Regions from separate parts of the Arthrobacter sp. 10N418 genome, predicted to be linked through region 2. Evidence: predicted binding sites of a transcription regulator. Region 2 holds the regulator's gene; each other region holds the start of a gene.
What was found. Region 2 encodes HrcA, which represses chaperone genes, less so after heat shock. Its sites were predicted from a motif close to TTNGCACTCGNNNNNNNCGAGTGCNAA; they were not measured.
Positions count from the first base shown of each region.

Region 1 (6,048 bases), on a different contig from region 2:
GGACGAGAGCTCCTGGAGTGCGTCCGTAAGCTGGATTTCTCCGCCGCGGCCGGGCTCGGTGCGTTCCAGCACGTCGAAGACGGCCGGATGCAGCACATAGCGGCCGATGACGGCCAGGTTTGAGGGGGCGTCCTCGACGTCGGGCTTCTCCACGAGGTGGTTGATGCGAACGTACTCTTCGCCGCCGACAGCTTCTACGTCGGCGCAGCCGTAGGAGCTGATCTGGGACGGGTCCACTTCAATCAGCGCCACAACCGAGCCGCCGGTCTTGGCCTGCACCTCGATCATGGTGCTCAGCAGTTCATCGCGGGCATCGATAAGGTCATCGCCCAGCAGGACCGCAAAGGGCTCGTAGCCTACGTGCTGCTTTGCACGAAGGACCGCGTGGCCCAGGCCCATGGGATCGCCCTGGCGCACGTAGTGGATGTCGCCGAGGTTGCTGGCGGCCTGGATCGACTCCAGCTTGGCGGTGTCGCCTTTGGCTTCCAGCGTAGCTTCCAGGGTGGGGACGCGGTCGAAGTGGTCCTCCAGCGCGCGCTTATTGCGGCCCGTGATCATCAGGATGTCGTTGAGACCGACGTTGACGGCTTCCTCGACGACGTACTGGATAGCCGGCTTGTCAACGACGGGAAGCATTTCCTTGGGCATGGCCTTGGTGGCCGGCAGGAATCTGGTACCGAGGCCCGCGGCGGGGATGACGGCCTTGCGGACGGAAGCGTTGGATGTAGTCACTCGACTAATCTATCGGAGGTACCAATCATTCGGTAATCATTCAAGCTGCCGTCACGGGCCCTGGGCCGCCGGCAGCAGGCGGAGGGACGAGCCGTTATGGCGTCAAAAGAAGACATTCGGTCCAGCCATAGGGTCCAACGCGCGGCCCTGCCGCCAGCAGCGCTCGAATCGGCCGCCGCGGGCATAGCCCGCCGGGGTCTGGAGTGGGCAACCGCGTTGACAAGCGGCCAGGCGGGGACGTTCGCGGTGTACCTCGGCGTAGGTTCCGAGCCGCCGACCCGGCCCCTCCTGACGGCCCTGCACGATGCCGGTCACAGGGTGCTGCTTCCGGTCTGCGAGCCCGGACTCGAACTGGCCTGGGTGTACTGGACCCCGGAGTCAGTGCTTGGGCGCAGCCGCTACGCACCCATCCAGGAGCCGGCCGGGGAACGCCACGGGACCGAGGTCATGCGCCATGCCACGGGCGTGTTCGTGCCAGCCACCGCCGTCGACCTCTCCGGCAACAGGATCGGCCAGGGCGGCGGCTACTACGACAAGTTCCTGGCCACCTTGGAGGGCATGCTTTCGCGGACTGCCAACTCGCCCGACGACAGTCCGCTGCCGACCGCCGCGGTCGTGTACGAGTCGGAGGTGCTGCCCGCCGACAGCATCCCCGCCGAGTCCTTCGACCGGAAGGTTTCTTTTGCCCTGACCCCGGCATCCCTAATCCGGCTGGGCTGATCCGGCTGGGCTCGATTCCACTAGGGCATGGCCATCGGGCCGTCGGCGGGGCCGATGGGAGGGGTGCGCAGGCGGGGTCCGCGGGCGGGGTGATAGAATTGGCACTCAGGCCCTGCGACTGCTAAAGGTCGGGTTCCGGCAACGGACTCTCCGACTTGGCACCACGGGACCTGCTCGTTTGTCCCAGAGGAGGATTTCCAGTGCCCACGTATGCATACGCTTGCAAGGACTGCAGCCACGCCTTCGAGATCGTGCAGTCGTTCACCGACAGCACCCTGACGTCCTGCCCTGAGTGCCAGGGAACCCTGCGCAAGAAATTCAACAGCGTGGGCGTCGTATTCAAGGGATCGGGCTTCTACCGGACCGATTCCCGTGATGCCAAAGGCAGCACCGTATCGCCGGCTCCCGCGCCTGCTCCCGCGGCGGCACCTGCCCCCGCCGCTGCCGCCGCCAGCTAGTCTTCTGCCCGCATCGGGGTTTGACCTGCCACGCTCCCTCGCTTAGCGCCCCTCCGCCCGCCGGCGTGTTGCCTTCCGGCACCGTGCGCGGGCTGCTTTTCCACATAGGCGTGCCGGCGTCTGACCCTTCACGCGGCTCGCGCGTAGCGTCGAGGCATGAATCCGTTCGCGTGCCTCGCGCCGCTTCCCGTGGGCCCCGTCGTTGGCCGCCCCACCGGTGGGCACTCTGCCGTAATGAGCCCTCCCGAAGGGCACTTAATCCTTGGGAGCCCTCTCCCCGGGCGCTTCCTGCACGCGGCCTTTCGCACCGCTGCACGTCCACCTGGCGGTCGCTCCATCTCCGGTCGGCCTCACTCCGGGGTCCCGCTTCGCTCCAAGAGTCCCCGAAGTTCCAGGACGCCTCGCGGCCGTCCCCCGCACCGGCGTCTCGCCGGGTGGCTGAACCGGAACCGGCGGCTGGCGGTCCTGCTCCTCCTGTGCGTCGCCGCGGGTGTGACGGTGCAGCAGTTCACTCCAGTCCCCGCCGAGACAGTTGCGGTCTTCGCCGCGGCGGAGGATATTCCGGCGGGCAAGACGCTGGAACCGGGTGATGTCTCCAGCGTCAGCGTGCCGCCTGGCCTCGTTCCCGGGGGCAGCCTGCGGAGCGAAACAGAAGTCCTAGGGAGGCAGTTGGCCGTCGCGCTTCGAAAGGGCCAGCTTCTTACCGACTCCCAGCTCATCGGTGCCGGGCTGCTGGCGGGCACCCGGCCCGGGTCGGCCGCCGTGCCTCTCCGAATGGCAGATCCGGCCTCGATCCAGCTGGTCTCTCCCGGACAGCTCATTAATGTGGTGTTGACCGGCGGCAACGGCTCCGAACAACCCTCACAGTCCCAGGTCCTGGCTGCAGCCGTCCCCGTGCTGTGGACGTCGGCACAAGGCGGCAAGGGCGCCCAGTGGCTGGCTTCCAGTGACGCTGACGGACTCATCGTCGTGGCAGCCGACGCTGACCAGGCCCGACGCCTCGCCGGCTCTTCCACCCAAGGAAAGCTGTTCTTCGTAATGGTTGGATCTGCCCCCGGCTAGCCGCGGACGCCCGTGCGGGCTGACCCGCGGCGGCCCGACGATGCCGCGGACGCCCGTGCGGGCTGACCCGCGGCGGCCCGACGATGCCGCGGACGCCCGTGCGGGCTGACCCAGTGCGGGCCGCCGGTCCCGGCCGCCAGTGCGGCCCTGTTCAGCCCCAGTGCGGCGGCTTCTGTTCCTGCAGCCACGCGTCGTGGTCGTAGCTGCCCGGCTGGTCGCCCCAGCGCCGGGGGTCATCCTCGGCAGCCTTGTTCGGGAGAACCCCGCCGGACGCTGAGGCGTGCACCTCGGAAAGGCGGGTCTCCCGCGCGCGCCCTTCCTGCCCGGGGCCGGAATTCTCATCGCCGGCGTACCCGCCGTCGTGATTGTCGCCGTCGTGATTGCTGTTGTCCTGGATGTCGCCGTCCGCCGCACGCATGCCGCCGGTCTCCTCACTGCCTGCTACTGATTCCTGCTGGTGCGCGCTGTCCGGCCAGCCGGCCGCTGGCTGCCGCTGTGCTTCCGGTGCCGGGGCTGCGGGAGCAGCCGAGACCTGCACATCATTGACCGCAAGGTTTTCGACGTCGTCATCGAAGGACCCTGGCGGGGTTCGATGGCTGGCCGCGGCGGGCTTCTCCAGCCCCAGGTATCCGCCGATACGGTCGGCGCAGGCCGAGGGATCGGTGAATACCTCTATGGTCCATAGTGGCATGTAGCGCCAGCCAAGGCGCTCCAGCAGTTGCGGCCGGAGCCGGCTGCGCTCCCGGACGGACATCCGCCGGTACTGCTCCGTGCCATCGGACTCGATGGCCACAGGCCTCGGGATCTCAGCATCGTCCTGGCCGATGGTACTGAGCGGATCTGCCGCTGCCACCATGTTCAGGACACCGTCGTACTGGTGCCAGACCCGCGCGCCGCGGGCGCGGAGCCGGTCCCCCAGATCGGCCACGAGCGGGTCGGCCCCGAGTTCCTGCTCACTGGCCGCGGCCCGCGACGCGGGGCTGCCCAGATCCGAGTTGCCGGCGATTTCACGATCCAGCAGCTCGTAGAAATCCACTGCACCATAGCTCAGTCGCGTGACGTCCAGATCCTCCGGACGGAAGCAACTGAGCACGTGCAGTGACCGGCGGGCACGCGTCATAGCGAGGGCGAATTTGGCGCGCCCGCCGTCGACGGAGAGCGGACCCAGGCTGTGAAGCGCTCGACCGTGCGGAGTGCGGCCGTATCCCGGAGAGAAAATGACGTGATCGCGGACGAGGCCCTGCGCGCGTTCCAGGTCCACCACGCGGAAGGACTCATTTCCGGCCGTGAAGAAGCTGGCCAGCAGGGGGTAGTTGGGCAACTGCAACCGGATGGACTCGCCGATGCGGGCAGCATGGCGGAGGCTGCCCGTGACGACTGCCAGGGATGTCCGGGGCCGGAGCCTTGCGTGTTCGAAGACGAGCTCAACGGCGCGGTTCACTTCGGCGACAACAGACTCAACGCCGTCCTGGTCCGCGCTGGGCAGCCCGGTGCCGTCGGGCAAATATTCCACCGTGAGGGCACGCTCAAGGCCGGTGGCCGACTGGCCTTCGGGCAGGCGGCGGAGCCCGCCGTCGTAGAAGCCCTTGCTGAGCTGGCGGACGAGATCCTCGTCGACGGCACGATAGACGGTCCGCAGGCTCCATACGGGGAGCACGGCTGAGAGGGCCCTGTAGGCGCTCCCGACGCTCTGGGAGGAGGTCTCCCCCGCTGCGAGCCGCTCGACACCGACCGTGAATGTCCGGGGGCTGGCAATCCTGTCATCGCCGAAGGCAATGACCTGTTTCGCGCGGGCGATTGCCGGCAGGACAGCCTGCAGCGACGTCGCCTCGGCATCCAGGATCACGACGGCGTCAAATTTCTGTTCGACCGGCAAGAGACCCGTCATGAGGTACGGACTGACCGACCACACGGGTACCAGCATCGGCAGGAGTTCGGGCGCTTGGGCCGTCAATGCGGATAAGGTCACCCGGCCGTCCTTCAAGAGGCTGCGCAGCAGGTCGGCCTGGCGCGGGTGCTCCTTGATGGCCGCGCGCCAGCGTTCGGCAAGGTGCCAGCGCAGGCGCGCAGCACCGCTGGCAATGTGGGCGTTGTCCGCGAGGCGGTACTCCGCTTCCAGCTGGCGCAGGGCATCGCCGTCGGACATGGCAAGGTAATCGTCCCCGCTGATCATGGCTTCCAGCGCCGACTGCCACCAGGCCAGGTCCAGTTCGGCCGCCACGGACCCGGCCGGCACTTCGCGCTCGGCGAGGTCCGCGAGCAGCTCGCCGAGGCCGTGCTCGCGCATGTTCTCGACGAGCAGGGTCCGCTCCGGCAGGGTTTCGAGGGTCGCCGTGTCGGCAACAAGCCGTTCCAGGCGTGCCATCAGCTCTTCGTAGGGCGTCCCGTGGAGGTCACCGCCGTCGGCGGTGTACTTGACGGCCTGCCCCAGCTCCGCCAGTTCGGACTCCAGCTCGCGGTAGAGCGCGGTGATTTCGGCCAGGCCAGAGGGCACAGCAGGGTGTCGCTGGGTCGTCGCGTAGCCGGACCAGGTGGCCCGCTGCTCCTGGACGAGGACGAGCGAACTGTGCAGATCGGCGATGTGGACGCCGGGCCGGACGTATTCCTTGGCCACGCGGCGCAGCCTGGAGCGCTGCATGGACGGCATTTCGATATTCCGCTCGCGCCGCCAGGCGGAGGACGCCGTGGCGGAGATGAGGTCGTGGACCGGCCGGTCAAAAATGTCGGGGGTGAACTTGTCGAGGCTTTCGCGGACCGCGACGAGGAGTTCGATCTGGTCGCCCCACTCGGCAAAGGTGTCACCGAGGCGGATTTCGGCGTGGTCGGCTACACCGTCCATGCGTTCGCGCAGCAGCGGAAGCTTCTCGGCCACGGACCGGGCCACCTGCTGGGCCTCCTGCGTTTCCTTCCGGGTCAGCAGCCTTGCCCCGTGCCACGGGCTGGTTGTGGAGGCCCGGCTGAAACTTCCCAGTTCGGCTGCCCGGCGGAGCCTGCCGGCCAGTTCCTCGCGGTCCCGGATACTGTCCAGGACGCTGCGCTTGAGCCGGACCGTCGTGGCCGGCGCAGGATGGATGGA
Region 1 covers NZ_JBFTIK010000004.1:60,693-66,740, forward strand. Annotated here, with positions in the region: gene galU (UTP--glucose-1-phosphate uridylyltransferase GalU) at 1-732, opposite strand, end outside; gene AC1DCZ_RS04395 (5-formyltetrahydrofolate cyclo-ligase) at 829-1,452, shown strand; gene AC1DCZ_RS04400 (FmdB family zinc ribbon protein) at 1,653-1,910, shown strand; gene AC1DCZ_RS04405 (RcpC/CpaB family pilus assembly protein) at 2,409-2,972, shown strand; gene AC1DCZ_RS04410 (AAA family ATPase) at 3,124-6,048, opposite strand, start outside.
Region 1: AC1DCZ_RS04400 (FmdB family zinc ribbon protein) is a predicted target of HrcA. The motif match lies at 1,551-1,577, and genes of this name have one in related genera.

Region 2 (6,048 bases):
CTCCGGGTGATGATGTCCCAGAAACCCCTCGACCCGGACTATTTCACGCCTTGGCAGAACCCGAAGAAGCTGGCCACGTCCATCTCCGGAAAGAACGTCATCACGGTGGACGTGTCGGCGGATGCGTTCAACAGCAACGTGGATGCGGCAATGGCCGAGCTCGCAATCCAGCAACTCGTCTACACCGCGACGGCGGCGGCCGCCAGCGCGGGGCTGATTGATTCCGGACAACAGATCCAGGTGGTGGTCCTCGTCGACGGGCACACCGACTATGTGGCGTTCAACCATGTCCGGCTCGGTTCGCCAACCTCCCGCAGCGCCGGAATGGTCGCTCCCGTGTGGATCATCGATCCGCAGGAAGGGACATCAATCGGCGAAGGGACCGTCAAGATCAACGGGCGGAGCACTGCCCCGGGCGGGAAGCTGCACTGGGAGATCCTGCGCGTGGACGGCAGCAACGCCAAGTCCGCTTACCTCAACGGCAGTACGACCGCCTCCGCCGACGCAGCCCAGTCCGGTGTGTTCAACCTGTCCGTAAACCTCGCACCGGGCAACTACGAGGTCCGGGTGTCCCAGCTGGACCCGGCCGGCACCGTCCAGGACTTGAACGTCGACACCCGCGGTTTCACCGTCAAATAAGCCCGTCGAACACGTCCGGCAAGCAGGCCTTTGAGGTGGTTCCGGCGGGCTGGCCAGCCAGTGACGGCTGCCGGCCGCCTACCAGCGGCCGAGGACGTCGCTTGCCAGCACGGTCGCGGCCGGGCCGGCGGTGGATGAGCGCAGCACGTGGTGCCCCAGCAGGGCGGTGACCGCCCCGGCGTCGCAGAGCCGCGTGACTTCCCGCGGGCTGATGCCGCCTTCCGGGCCGACGATCAGGAGCACTTCGCGGCCCTGCCGGGCGGACCCGCCGTCGGGCTCCTGGGTGTCCGCCCACGCCTGCAGTACCTCCCGGAGGGGCCGCACAGCGTCCTCGTGCAGGATGACCGCGAGGTCGGCGGCGGCAACGGCCGACTGCAGGCCGGCGCCGTCGACGGCGGCACGCACCTCGGGAATCCAGGCACGCCGTGCCTGCTTCGCCGCCGCCGTGACCACCGACTGCCATTTGGCATGCGCCTTGGCGGCACGTTCGGCCTTCCACCGGACGATGGAACGCTCCGCCTGCCAGGGGATGACAGCGTCGATGCCCAATTCTGTGGCGGTCTCGGCCCCGAGCTCGTCGCGGTCTCCCTTGGCGAGGGCCTGGACGAGGACAAGGCTGATCGCAGGCCGGGGCTCGGCGGAGATGCCAGAGCACTCCACGGTCAGCGCTCCGGGCGCCACGGCTGTCACGGTGCCCGTGAGCCTCTTGCCGGCGCCGTCGGCAATGTCCACGGACTCCCCGGAAGAAAGCCGCTTCACCGTGACGGCGTGGCGCGCCTCGGAGCCCTCGAGGACAAAGGTCGACCCGGGGACCTGCTGGTCCAGGGATCCTGCGGGGGTGAAGAAGACCGGGTTACTCACCGCTACAGGTTACCGAGCCTGTCCCGCAGCTTCGCGAACACACCGCCGCTCGCGGCCAGCTTTCCGTCGGTGAACTGTTCGCCGCGCAGCTTGGCGAGCTGCCGCAGCAGGTCTTCCTGGGCGGCGTCGAGCTTGCCGGGGGTATCCACCTGCAGGTGGACCTTGAGGTCCCCGCGGCCGTAGCCGCGCAGGTGCGTCACGCCGAGCCCGCGGAGGGTGATGACCTCCCCTGACTGGGTCCCGGCCTTGACGTCGATCTCCTGCGGCCCGTCGAAGGTGTCCAGGCTCAGCTCCGTGCCCAGGGCGGCGGCAGTCATCGGGATGTTGAGGCTGGCGTGCAGGTCGTCGCCGTCGCGGACGTAGGTGGCGTCACTGTTGACGCGGATTTCGACGTAAAGGTCGCCGGCGGGGCCGCCGGCAGGGCCCGCCTCGCCCTGTCCGGACAACTGGATGCGGGTGCCCGTGGCTACACCGGCGGGAACTTTGACGGTCAGGGAACGGCGGCTGCGGATCCGGCCCTGGCCGTTGCACTCGTTGCAGGGGTCCTTGATGACGGTCCCGAAGCCCTCGCAGGAACCGCAGGGGGCCGACGTCATGACCTGGCCGAGGATGGACCGGACGGCGCGCTGGACCTGTCCGGAGCCGCCGCAGATGTCGCAGCGTTCCGGGTGGCTGCCTGCGCGGCAGCAGGAGCCTTCACAGGTCGGGCACGTGACGGCAGTGTCAACCTCAAGCTTCCTGTTGACGCCGAACACGGCGTCACGGAGGTCGATCCGGACGCTGATGAGCGCGTCCTGGCCGCGGCGGACCCTGGACGCCGGGCCGCCCTGGCCGCCTCCGCCGCCGAAGAACGTGTCGAAGATGTCCTGGAAGGCGAACCCCTGGCCGGCGTAGCTGCCGCCGCCGAAGCCGTTGTCGGTGCCGTTCTCATTGCCGGTGGTGTCGTAGACGCGGCGTTTCTGCGGATCGGAGAGGACCTCGTAGGCGTGGGTGACGGCCTTGAACCGGTCCGAGGCGTCCTCCCCCGGGTTCACATCCGGGTGCAGGGTTCGCGCCAGTTTGCGGTAAGCCTTCTTAATCTCTTCACCCGTTGCTTCGCGGGAGACTCCAAGAACGTCGTAATGGCTGCTCAAAGTTCGTATCTCTTCCTTGTAGTACTGCCTGTGGGGCAAGAAGTCTGGTGCCGAAGCCCGGGGGCCGGCTGTCGGTCAAATGGCCGGTCAGGGCCCGAGGATCCTCGAAAGGTAGCGGGCCACCGCGCGGACCGCGGCCATGGTGGTCGGATAATCCATCCGGGTGGGCCCCAGCACGCCGACCTTGGCTGTGGCGTCCGGGCCATACCCGGTGGCCACCACGGAAGCCTCGGCAAGGCCGTCGTAGGGGTTCTCCCGTCCGATGCTCACGGTGACGCCGCGCGGATCCTCGGCCATTTCGCTGAGCAGCCGGAGCATCACCACCTGCTCCTCGAGTGCTTCCAGGACCGGGCCGATACTCAGCGGGAAATCCACGTTGGAGCGGGCAAGGTTGGCGGTGCCGGCCATGACCATGCGCTCTTCGCGGCTGCTCGTGGCGAGGGCCTCCAGGCCTCGGGCCAGGGCCTGGGCGGCGCCGCGCCGGACTGGCGGGCAGCTGGCGACGACGGCCTGCAGGGACTGGGGCAGCAGGTTCAGCGGCAGCCCCGACAGGATGCCCAGGAAGCGGGTACGCAGCTCCGAGAGCGCCTCGTCGGGGAGGTCCTGGCCGACGTCGATGACCCGCTGCTCGACCTTCCCGGTGTCCGCGATCAAAACCGCCAGCACCTTCCTGGGGGCCAGCAGCACGAATTCGACGTGCCGGACCTTGGCGCGGCTGAGCAGCGGGTACTGCACGACGGCGACCTGGTTGGTCAGCTGCGACAGGAGCCGCACAGTCCGGTCAAGGACGTCGTCGAGGTCATCCGAGCCCTCGAGCAGCGCCTGGATGGCGCGGCGTTCCGCATGGGAGAGGGGCTTGACGGCCGAAATCTGGTCGACAAAGAGCCGGTAGCCCTTGTCCGTAGGGATTCTCCCTGAACTCGTGTGCGGTGCTGTGATGAGGCCCTCATCTTCCAGCGCCGCCATGTCGTTGCGGATCGTGGCGCTGGACACGCCAAGGTGGTGCCGTTCAACCAGCGCCTTGGAGCCAACGGGTTCACGGGAATGGACGTAGTCCTCCACGATTGCGCGCAGCACTTCGAGTTTGCGTGGTTCGCTCACGCTCCGCCTCCAATCGTCGGTCCAGCATCCGGTCTGGCGTGCGGCGCCTGCCCCGCGCCGCACCTGGCGGGCGGCCTACGGTTAGCACTCGACATGCCTAAGTGCTAACCAGTCTAATATGACTCGCCGCGTTGTTAGCATTGGATTCGCTCCAGGCGTTGCTCCCGGATCCGTGTTTCCGGGCACAGCGCTCCGGGCACGGGGGACGCAGCGGCGCTGGCAGCGCATCCCGTCGCGCGGCGTACGCCGCGCGTCCCCGGATGGTTTCACTGACCGCCGTACATTCCGAGTGCAAAGCTGTGTGTAAGAGATGTCGTACCAGAACTGGGGACCCCAGGACATGTCCGCCCCCGCCAAGACCCAGCTGCCGGAGGTCCCTGTGGAACGCGGCATGGTGCTCGAGGATGTGCAGTCCGGGTGGGTCGGGGCCGTCACCCGGGTCGAAAAGTCCGGCGGCATGCATGTTGTGGCGCTCGAGGATCGGCGGGGCAAGTCGCGGTCCTTCCGCCTGGGCTTCGGCTTCCTGCTGGAGGGCCAGCCCGTGCGGCTCATGCCGCCGGCTCCACGGGGTGCGGCACCGGGCGCCGGAGCAGGCCGCACGGCGTCGGGCTCGGTCCGTGTGGAGGGCCAGCGTGCGCAGGTGGCCAAGGCCAGCCGGATCTGGGTGGAAGGCAAGCACGACGCCGAACTCGTAGAGAAGGTCTGGGGCGACGATCTCCGGGTCGAGGGCATCGTGGTCGAGCCACTGCACGGCATTGATGACCTCACTGCAGCGGTTGCAGCGTTCCGGCCCGGCCCGGGGCGCCGGCTTGGCGTCCTGGTGGACCACCTCGTCCCGAATTCGAAGGAATCCAGGATTGCCGACGCCGTCATGGCCTCCCCCGGCGCGGCGGGCAATGTGCTGATCGTGGGCCACCCCTACGTGGACGTCTGGCAGGCTATTCGGCCCGCGATCCTGGGCATCGGGGAGTGGCCGGTTATTCCCCGCGGGATGGACTGGAAGACCGGCATCCTGACGGCGTTCGGCTGGCCGCACACCACAAAGGAGGACATCGGGCTCGGCTGGCAGAAACTCCTGGGCGCCGTGCGCAGCTACGCCGACCTGGAGCCGTCCCTGCTCGGCCGGGTCGAAGAGGTCATCGACTTCCTCACCGTGCCGTAGGGATCCACGACGCGGCACCGAACATCATTTAGGGGCCAGAGCAAGTATTCTTGAAACGGAGCCGTACATCCTGCGCGGCACCGGCGCTTCCAGGCAGCAACGCATCACCGCAATCCGAAGGACTTACCGTGGCAGAGAACGAACGCGAACGCACGGGCAACCAGGCCAGCCATGGCCAGCCCCCGTACCATGGCGTTCCCGCAAATGCGCTGCCGCTGACGGCCAGCGAGGACCGGCAGTGGGCCACGTTGGCACACTTCGGCGGCATCCTGGGCTGTGTTCCCTCGCTCTTGATCTACCTGATCTTCAAGGACCGCGGGCCTTTCACGGCGCAGGAGTCCAAGGAAGCCCTCAATTTCACGTTGCCCCCGACGATCGCGGCAGTGCTCGCCAATCTCCTCGTCTTCATCCCCGTGGTCGGCAACCTGTTCGCGGTCCTCGCCACGGTGATCTGGATCGCCGTCACCTGTTTCTCGGTGGCCGCGGGCATCCACGTCAACCGCGGGCAGCCGCACCGCTACGAGTTCAACCTGCGCTGGATCAAGTAGGGGCGGACTCCACGGCGCCGCTCCCAAGGCAAGAGCCGGCCGTTGCCCCCACGGGGGCAACGGCCGGTTCTTTGCGCCTTAGTCCGGCAGGATCCTGCGGACCACGGCGTCGGCCAGCAGCCGGCCCTTGAGCGTGAGGACCAGCCGGCCCTTGAAAGCCGCGGCGGGGTCCACGAGTCCGTCGGCGATCAGCCCCGCCACGGCGTGCCTGCCGGTGTCGCCCAGGCCGCCGAGGCTCGGGATGTCCAGTCCCGTGTTCAGCCGGGCCTCAAGCATGACCCGTTCCACGTTGCGCGTTTCGCTGTCGAGCGTTTCGCGTCCCGCGGCGGGCGAGACGCCGGCGCCGAGCCGGTTGGCGTAGGCGGTGGGGTGCTTGACGTTCCACCAGCGCACGCCGCCGACGTGGGAGTGCGCACCCGGCCCGATGCCCCACCAGTCGTCCCCCCGCCAGTAGGCGAGGTTATGCCGGCAGGCCTGCCCGGGCGTCCGCGACCAGTTGCTGACCTCGTACCAGGCGAGCCCGGCCGCGGTGATCAGTTCGTCGGCGAGCTCGTACTTGGCGGCGTGGTCGTCGTCGTCGATTCCCGGGACTTCGCCGCGGCGG
Region 2 covers NZ_JBFTIK010000015.1:47,401-53,448, forward strand. Annotated here, with positions in the region: gene AC1DCZ_RS13315 (GerMN domain-containing protein) at 1-639, shown strand, start outside; gene AC1DCZ_RS13320 (16S rRNA (uracil(1498)-N(3))-methyltransferase) at 718-1,500, opposite strand; gene dnaJ (molecular chaperone DnaJ) at 1,503-2,633, opposite strand; gene hrcA (heat-inducible transcriptional repressor HrcA) at 2,721-3,734, opposite strand; gene AC1DCZ_RS13335 (DUF3097 domain-containing protein) at 4,045-4,896, shown strand; gene AC1DCZ_RS13340 (DUF4870 domain-containing protein) at 5,025-5,444, shown strand; gene hemW (radical SAM family heme chaperone HemW) at 5,523-6,048, opposite strand, start outside.

Region 3 (6,048 bases), on a different contig from region 2:
GCCATGGCGTCAGCGCCGAGCCCGCAGCCGAGATCCGCCACGTGGCCGATGCCGGCCTCGACGAACCGTTGCGCGTGCCGCGCCGCGACCGTCAGCCGGGTTGCCTGCTCCAGGCCGGCCCGCGTGAAGATCATCTGCCGGGCGAACTCGCCGAACTTGGCCTCGGCCTTGGTCCGGAGCCTCGACTGGGTGAGCGCCGCCGACACGAGTTCGGGGGAGTGGCCGGCCTTCCGCAGCGTTGCGTTGAGCCGGATGGCGTCGTCCTCGCGGTAGGGGCCCAGCGACGCCAGCAACTCCCAGCCCTCGGGGTTGAGGAGCGGGGCGATCTGTTCCTGCGGTGCGTCAGCCATGCCATCTAGCGTAGTTCAGCCGCCGTTCACCCGATGCGCCGGACCAGGACGACTAGGCTTGACGGCATGGAAGACAGCGGAGCGGACGAGCGCGGCATTGACGTCAACACAGGGCAGTACGACGCCGATGAGGACCACCGGAACCATCAGGGGCTTGCCCGTTACGCCCGCCCGGCGCTGATAGCCGGCGGCATCATCGCGGTCGTCTGCATCGCGTTGCTGGTGATCATCTTTTTCCTGGATTCCTTCAACGCCACCATCTATTCCGTTGGCGGCAAGGACGTCAAGGACGCCACGGACGAGGCGCGTGCCATCCGCGACACCTATGCCGCGGCCCGGCTCGGCGGCGTCATCTTCCTCGTCGTCGGCCTCCTGCTCGCCGCCGCAGGCGGCCTGCTGCTGTACCGGCACCGCAACGATCAGGGGCGCATCATCGAGGAAGAAGACGGCGAAGACGTGGACTTCGAGGACCTCGCGGGAGAGTAGTCAGACGCCGGCAGCGCCTGGCGGACATGCTCATTCTTGGTATTCGAGGAGGGGCATGTCCCTCCGGGCAGTGCGGACTTGTTGGACATGCCCTTCGTCGAGCGCCTGGGGTGGGCATGTCCTTCGTTCAGCGCCTGGAGTGAGCATGTCCGCAGCATTTGTTTGGGCATGTCCATCGCTCGGCACGGACAGCGAGCATGATGCCCGCGAGTCCACCGGCCGCAACGAACAATGGGCATGTCCCTCTGGTCCGCTTGGGTCCGTCGCACACCCTTTTGTTCAGCCCGCACGCGTCGGTCAGCCGGGGTCCATCCGCACACCCCCTTTGTTCAGCCCGCACGCGTCGGTCAGCGTGGGTCCGTCGCACACCCCTTTGTTCAGCCCGCACTCGTTGGGCATCTCCTTCGTTCGGCGCCCGGAATGAGCATGTCCGACGCGCCCGTTGGGCATGTCCATCGCTCGGCACGGGCAGCGAGCATGATGCCCGAGTGTCCACCGGCCGCAACGAAAATTGGGCATGTCCCGCTGGGGGAAGTGTTCACCGGGGACGAATTTCTGGCACTCGCCTTGACCGAGTGCTAACTACTTACATAGAGTCGTCATTAGCACTCTCCCTGGGAGGGTGCTAATACATGAAGCGCCACTTGCCCGGCGCGCTGCCGGCACCGCGACGACGGTCTGCACGCCAGGGCACCACCGCTTCATAGTCCACAAATTTGCTGACGAAAAGGAGAGGTCCGAGTGTCGGTCTCTATTAAGCCTCTTGAGGATCGTATTGTTGTCCGCCCGCTCGAAGCCGAGCAGACCACGGCTTCCGGCCTGGTTATCCCGGACTCCGCGCAGGAGAAGCCGCAGGAAGGCGAAGTTGTTGCAGTAGGCCCCGGCCGCTTTGACGACAACGGCAACCGCGTTCCCATTGACGTGGCCGTTGGCGACGTCGTCATTTACTCCAAGTACGGTGGAACCGAAGTCAAGACCGGCGGCACCGAGTACCTCGTGCTCTCCGCCCGCGACGTTCTGGCGATCGTCGTAAAGTAACTCTCTTGGACCCCGCGCCGCCGATCCCTCGTTTGACGGGTCAGTTGCGCGGGGTTCTGTCTTGAAAGGACAAAACCATGGCAAAGCAGCTCGCGTTTAACGACGCTGCCCGCCGGTCGCTTGAAGCCGGCATCGATAAGCTCGCCAACACGGTCAAGGTGACGCTGGGCCCGCGCGGCCGCAACGTCGTGCTGGACAAGAAGTGGGGCGCCCCCACGATCACCAACGATGGTGTGACCATCGCCCGTGAAATCGAACTGGACGACCCGTACGAGAACCTTGGCGCACAGCTGGCCAAGGAGGTCGCCACCAAGACCAACGATGTTGCCGGCGACGGCACCACGACCGCCACGGTGCTGGCTCAGGCACTGGTCAAGGAAGGCCTGCGCAACGTTGCGGCTGGCGCCGCCCCGGGCGAGATCAAGCGTGGCATCGAAGTCTCCGTCGAGGCCGTCGCCGCCCGACTGCTCGAAAACGCCCGCCCGGTTGAAGGCACGCAGGTTGCCAACGTGGCCTCCATCTCCGCGCAGAGCGACGAGGTCGGCGAGCTCCTGGCCGAAGCCTTCGGCAAGGTAGGCAAGGATGGTGTGATCACCATCGAGGAGTCCTCCACCACGCAGACCGAACTGGTTCTCACCGAGGGCATGCAGTTCGACAAGGGCTACCTGTCCCCGTACTTCGTCACCGACGCGGAACGCCAGGAAGCAGTACTCGAAGACGCCCTGATCCTGATCAACCAGGGCAAGATCTCCTCTGTGCAGGATTTCCTGCCGCTGCTGGAGAAAGCGCTGCAGAGCTCCAAGCCGCTCTTCATCATTGCCGAGGACGTCGAGGGCGAGGCCCTGTCCACACTGATCGTCAACCGCATCCGCGGCACCCTGAACGTCGTTGCCGTCAAGGCGCCGGGCTTCGGTGACCGCCGCAAGGCAATGCTGCAGGACATCGCGACCCTCACCGGTGCGCAGGTTGTCTCTCCGGAACTGGGCCTGAGCCTGGACACGGTCGGCCTTGAGGTGCTGGGTACCGCCCGGCGCATCACCGTCACGAAGGACAACACCACCATCGTCGACGGCGCCGGTTCTGCCGAGGACGTCGCAGCCCGGGTTGCGCAGCTGCGCGCCGAGCTGACCCGCACCGACTCGGACTGGGACAAGGAAAAGCTGCAGGAACGCCTGGCCAAGCTGGCCGGCGGCATCGGCGTGATCAAGGTCGGCGCTGCCACCGAGGTCGAACTCAAGGAAAAGAAGCACCGCATCGAGGACGCCGTGTCCTCAACCCGTGCGGCCCTCGAAGAAGGCATCGTGGCCGGCGGCGGTTCCGCCCTCATCCACGCTCTGAAGGCCCTCGACGAGGATCCGGCGGTTCAGGCCCTCGAAGGTGACGCGGCTGCTGCCGTCGGCATCGTCCGCCGTGCGTTGACCCAGCCGCTGCGCTGGATCGCCCAGAACGCCGGTTTCGACGGCTACGTCGTCGTTGCCAAGGTCGCCGAGTCCGCCGTGAACCAGGGCTTCAACGCCAAGTCCGGCGTCTACGAGGACCTCATCGCGGCCGGCGTGATCGACCCCGTGAAGGTGACGCGTGCGGCCCTCCGCAACGCTGCCTCCATCGCGGCATTGGTTCTTACCACGGAAACGCTCGTGGTGGAGAAGCCGGCTGACGAGGACGAGCACGCGGGCCACAAGCACTAAGTTCGGCCCAGCGCAGGGGACGTCCCGGCATCTGAATTGCTCCAACCTTTGGGAAGCAGTTCGTCTCGCCGGGGCGTCCCTTTTGTGTGCCGCGCGTGTGCCGGGATTCTGCCGGAGGGGGATCCCTCTGCGCGCCGCATTCCCCGGAAACTCAAAGCTTTGCGTGGCTCAATGGGGGAGCTGTGGTCCCCCACGACGGGCTGGCCATAAATGTTCGGGGTTGGGGCCGGTGCCGGCCGCTACCGGCCGGGCCGGGGTCAGCGCCGCGTGCGTGCAGCCTTCTGCCGCAGCCGCAAGGCGGCGTCCCGAGGGAGGCGTTTTGTGACGAGCCGGTAGAAGAGCAGCACCGCAACAGCGGACACCACGATTCCCAGCAGGTTCAGGAACAGCTGGAGTGCCGAGCCCGCGGCCTTTTGGTACTCGCCCAGGACCAGCGCCACGGCCACGTATCCGGCCGCCGGGACGGTGGTCACCGAGATGAAGACCCCGATCAGCGCCGCGGAGCGCCGGCCGATCACCGACAGCATTCCCGCAGTCCCGGCCAGAACCGCCACAATCAGGGAGTAGGGGCCGGGGTGGTAAATGAATTCGACCGCCGAACCCCGCTCCAGCGCGTCGGCAGGGAAGAGCCCGAGAGGGACTGACAACCACGCGGTCAGGGCTGCGGCCAGCATCGCGACGGGAAAGCCGACGCCGACGGCCAGTGCTGCTTCGCGTCCGAGCTTCGCCTGGCGCCTGACCAGTGCAACGGCCAGGGCCGCCAGCGGACCGAACTCGGGGCCAACTGCCATGGCTCCAACGATGGCGATGGTCGAGTCCGTGACGATGCCGATGGCTGCCAGCTGCGTGGCCAGGACCAGGAAGGCCAGGTAGCTCCACGTCAAGCGTGAGTCCTCGCCGCTCTGCCGCGACACCTCGTCCCAGATCACGGCGTCTGCGCCTTCCCCCGGGGCGGCAGCCTCAGCCCGGTCCGCCCGGTCCGAGAGCACCAGCTCCGGCATATTGACCGCAATAGATCCCCGCTCCTGGACGTTGAGGACGTGCAGCTTCTCCACCAGCCGCTCCACCGATTCCCGCGCAAGCAGGACCAGGATCACGTCGCCGGGCGGCATTACCGAGGCGCCCGCGTGAAGGGCCACTTCCGCGACTCCCAGCTCCCAGGAACAACTCTCAACGACCACGCCGGACAGGTCATCCGGGACACAAATGCGCAGCTGCACGATCACGATGGGGGGCCTCCTCCGATTCGTATCAGACTATCCGCACGGCCCAAGGCCGACGGCGGCACCCCGCCTTCGGTCCCGCCCCCGACAAGGCCGACGGCGGCACCCCGCCTTCGGTCCCGCCCCCCGACAAGGCCGACGGCGGCACCCGTTGCCGGCGTCCGTAGCGGCCGTTCGACTGGCAAAGCAAATTACGGTTCGGTAACATTGACGTTTTGGAAACCGGCCCGAAGGATTTTCTGTGTCGAACGAGCGAACCGTAGCCGCGCTGCCCGCAGCGGACCACGGTTCCCGGGCGAGCCGAAAAGCCACCTACCGCCCCGAGGTGCAGGGCCTCCGCGCCCTCGCCGTCCTCATGGTGGTCACCTACCACGTGTGGCTTGGCCGGGTCTCCGGCGGCGTGGACATATTCCTGCTGATCTCGGCCTTCCTGATGACCCTCAGCTTCACCCGCAAGGTCGAAAGCGGCAAGCCGCTGCGGCTTTTCGGCCACTGGCTGCACCTGCTCAAGCGACTCCTGCCCGCCGTCGTCGTGGCGGTCCTCGGCGTCCTCGTCGGCACGTGGGCCATCCTTCCGCAAAGCCGCTGGCCTGATGTCCTGGACCAGGCCTGGGCCTCCCTGCTGTACCGGCAGAACTGGCTCCTGGCCGACAGCGCCGTGGACTACTACGCGCAGGACCATTCCGGTGCCAGCCCCCTCCAGCACTTCTGGTCGCTGTCCATCCAGGGGCAGGTCTTCGTGCTGTGGCCGCTCGTGTTTGCCGGCGCCGCGCTGCTGCGGCGCCTGCTCCGGCGCTGGACCATTCTGGACTACCGGGCCTTGCTGGCCGTGGCCTTCGGAGCCATCTTCGTCGCGTCGCTGGTGTACTCAATCGACCAGACGGCGACCAACCAGGCGGTCGCCTACTTCGACACCCGTGCCCGGCTCTGGGAATTCGCCCTTGGCTCCCTGCTGGCCCTGGCACTGCCCTACCTGAGGCCCGGCAGGACCTTCCGGGCGCTGCTGGGATGGGCGGGCCTGGCTGCCATGCTCTCGTGCGGGTTGTTGCTGACCGTGGACCGCTCCTTCCCCGGGTTCGTTGCGTTGTGGCCCACGCTGGCAGCGGCGGCCATCATCGTCGCGGGACGCAGCGGCAGCCGCTTCGGTGTCGACCGCTTCCTCACGTGGAAGCCGCTCGTCGCCCTGGGGGACAACTCGTACGCGCTCTACCTCTGGCACTGGCCGCTGCTGGTGCTGGCCCTCGCCGGGGCGGGCATCACGTC
Region 3 covers NZ_JBFTIK010000004.1:80,389-86,436, reverse strand. Annotated here, with positions in the region: gene AC1DCZ_RS04485 (class I SAM-dependent methyltransferase) at 1-350, opposite strand, end outside; gene AC1DCZ_RS04480 (hypothetical protein) at 417-836, shown strand; gene groES (co-chaperone GroES) at 1,578-1,874, shown strand; gene groL (chaperonin GroEL) at 1,952-3,562, shown strand; gene AC1DCZ_RS04465 (DUF389 domain-containing protein) at 3,820-4,788, opposite strand; gene AC1DCZ_RS04460 (acyltransferase family protein) at 5,027-6,048, shown strand, end outside.
Region 3: groES (co-chaperone GroES) is a predicted target of HrcA. The motif match lies at 1,392-1,418, and genes of this name have one in related genera.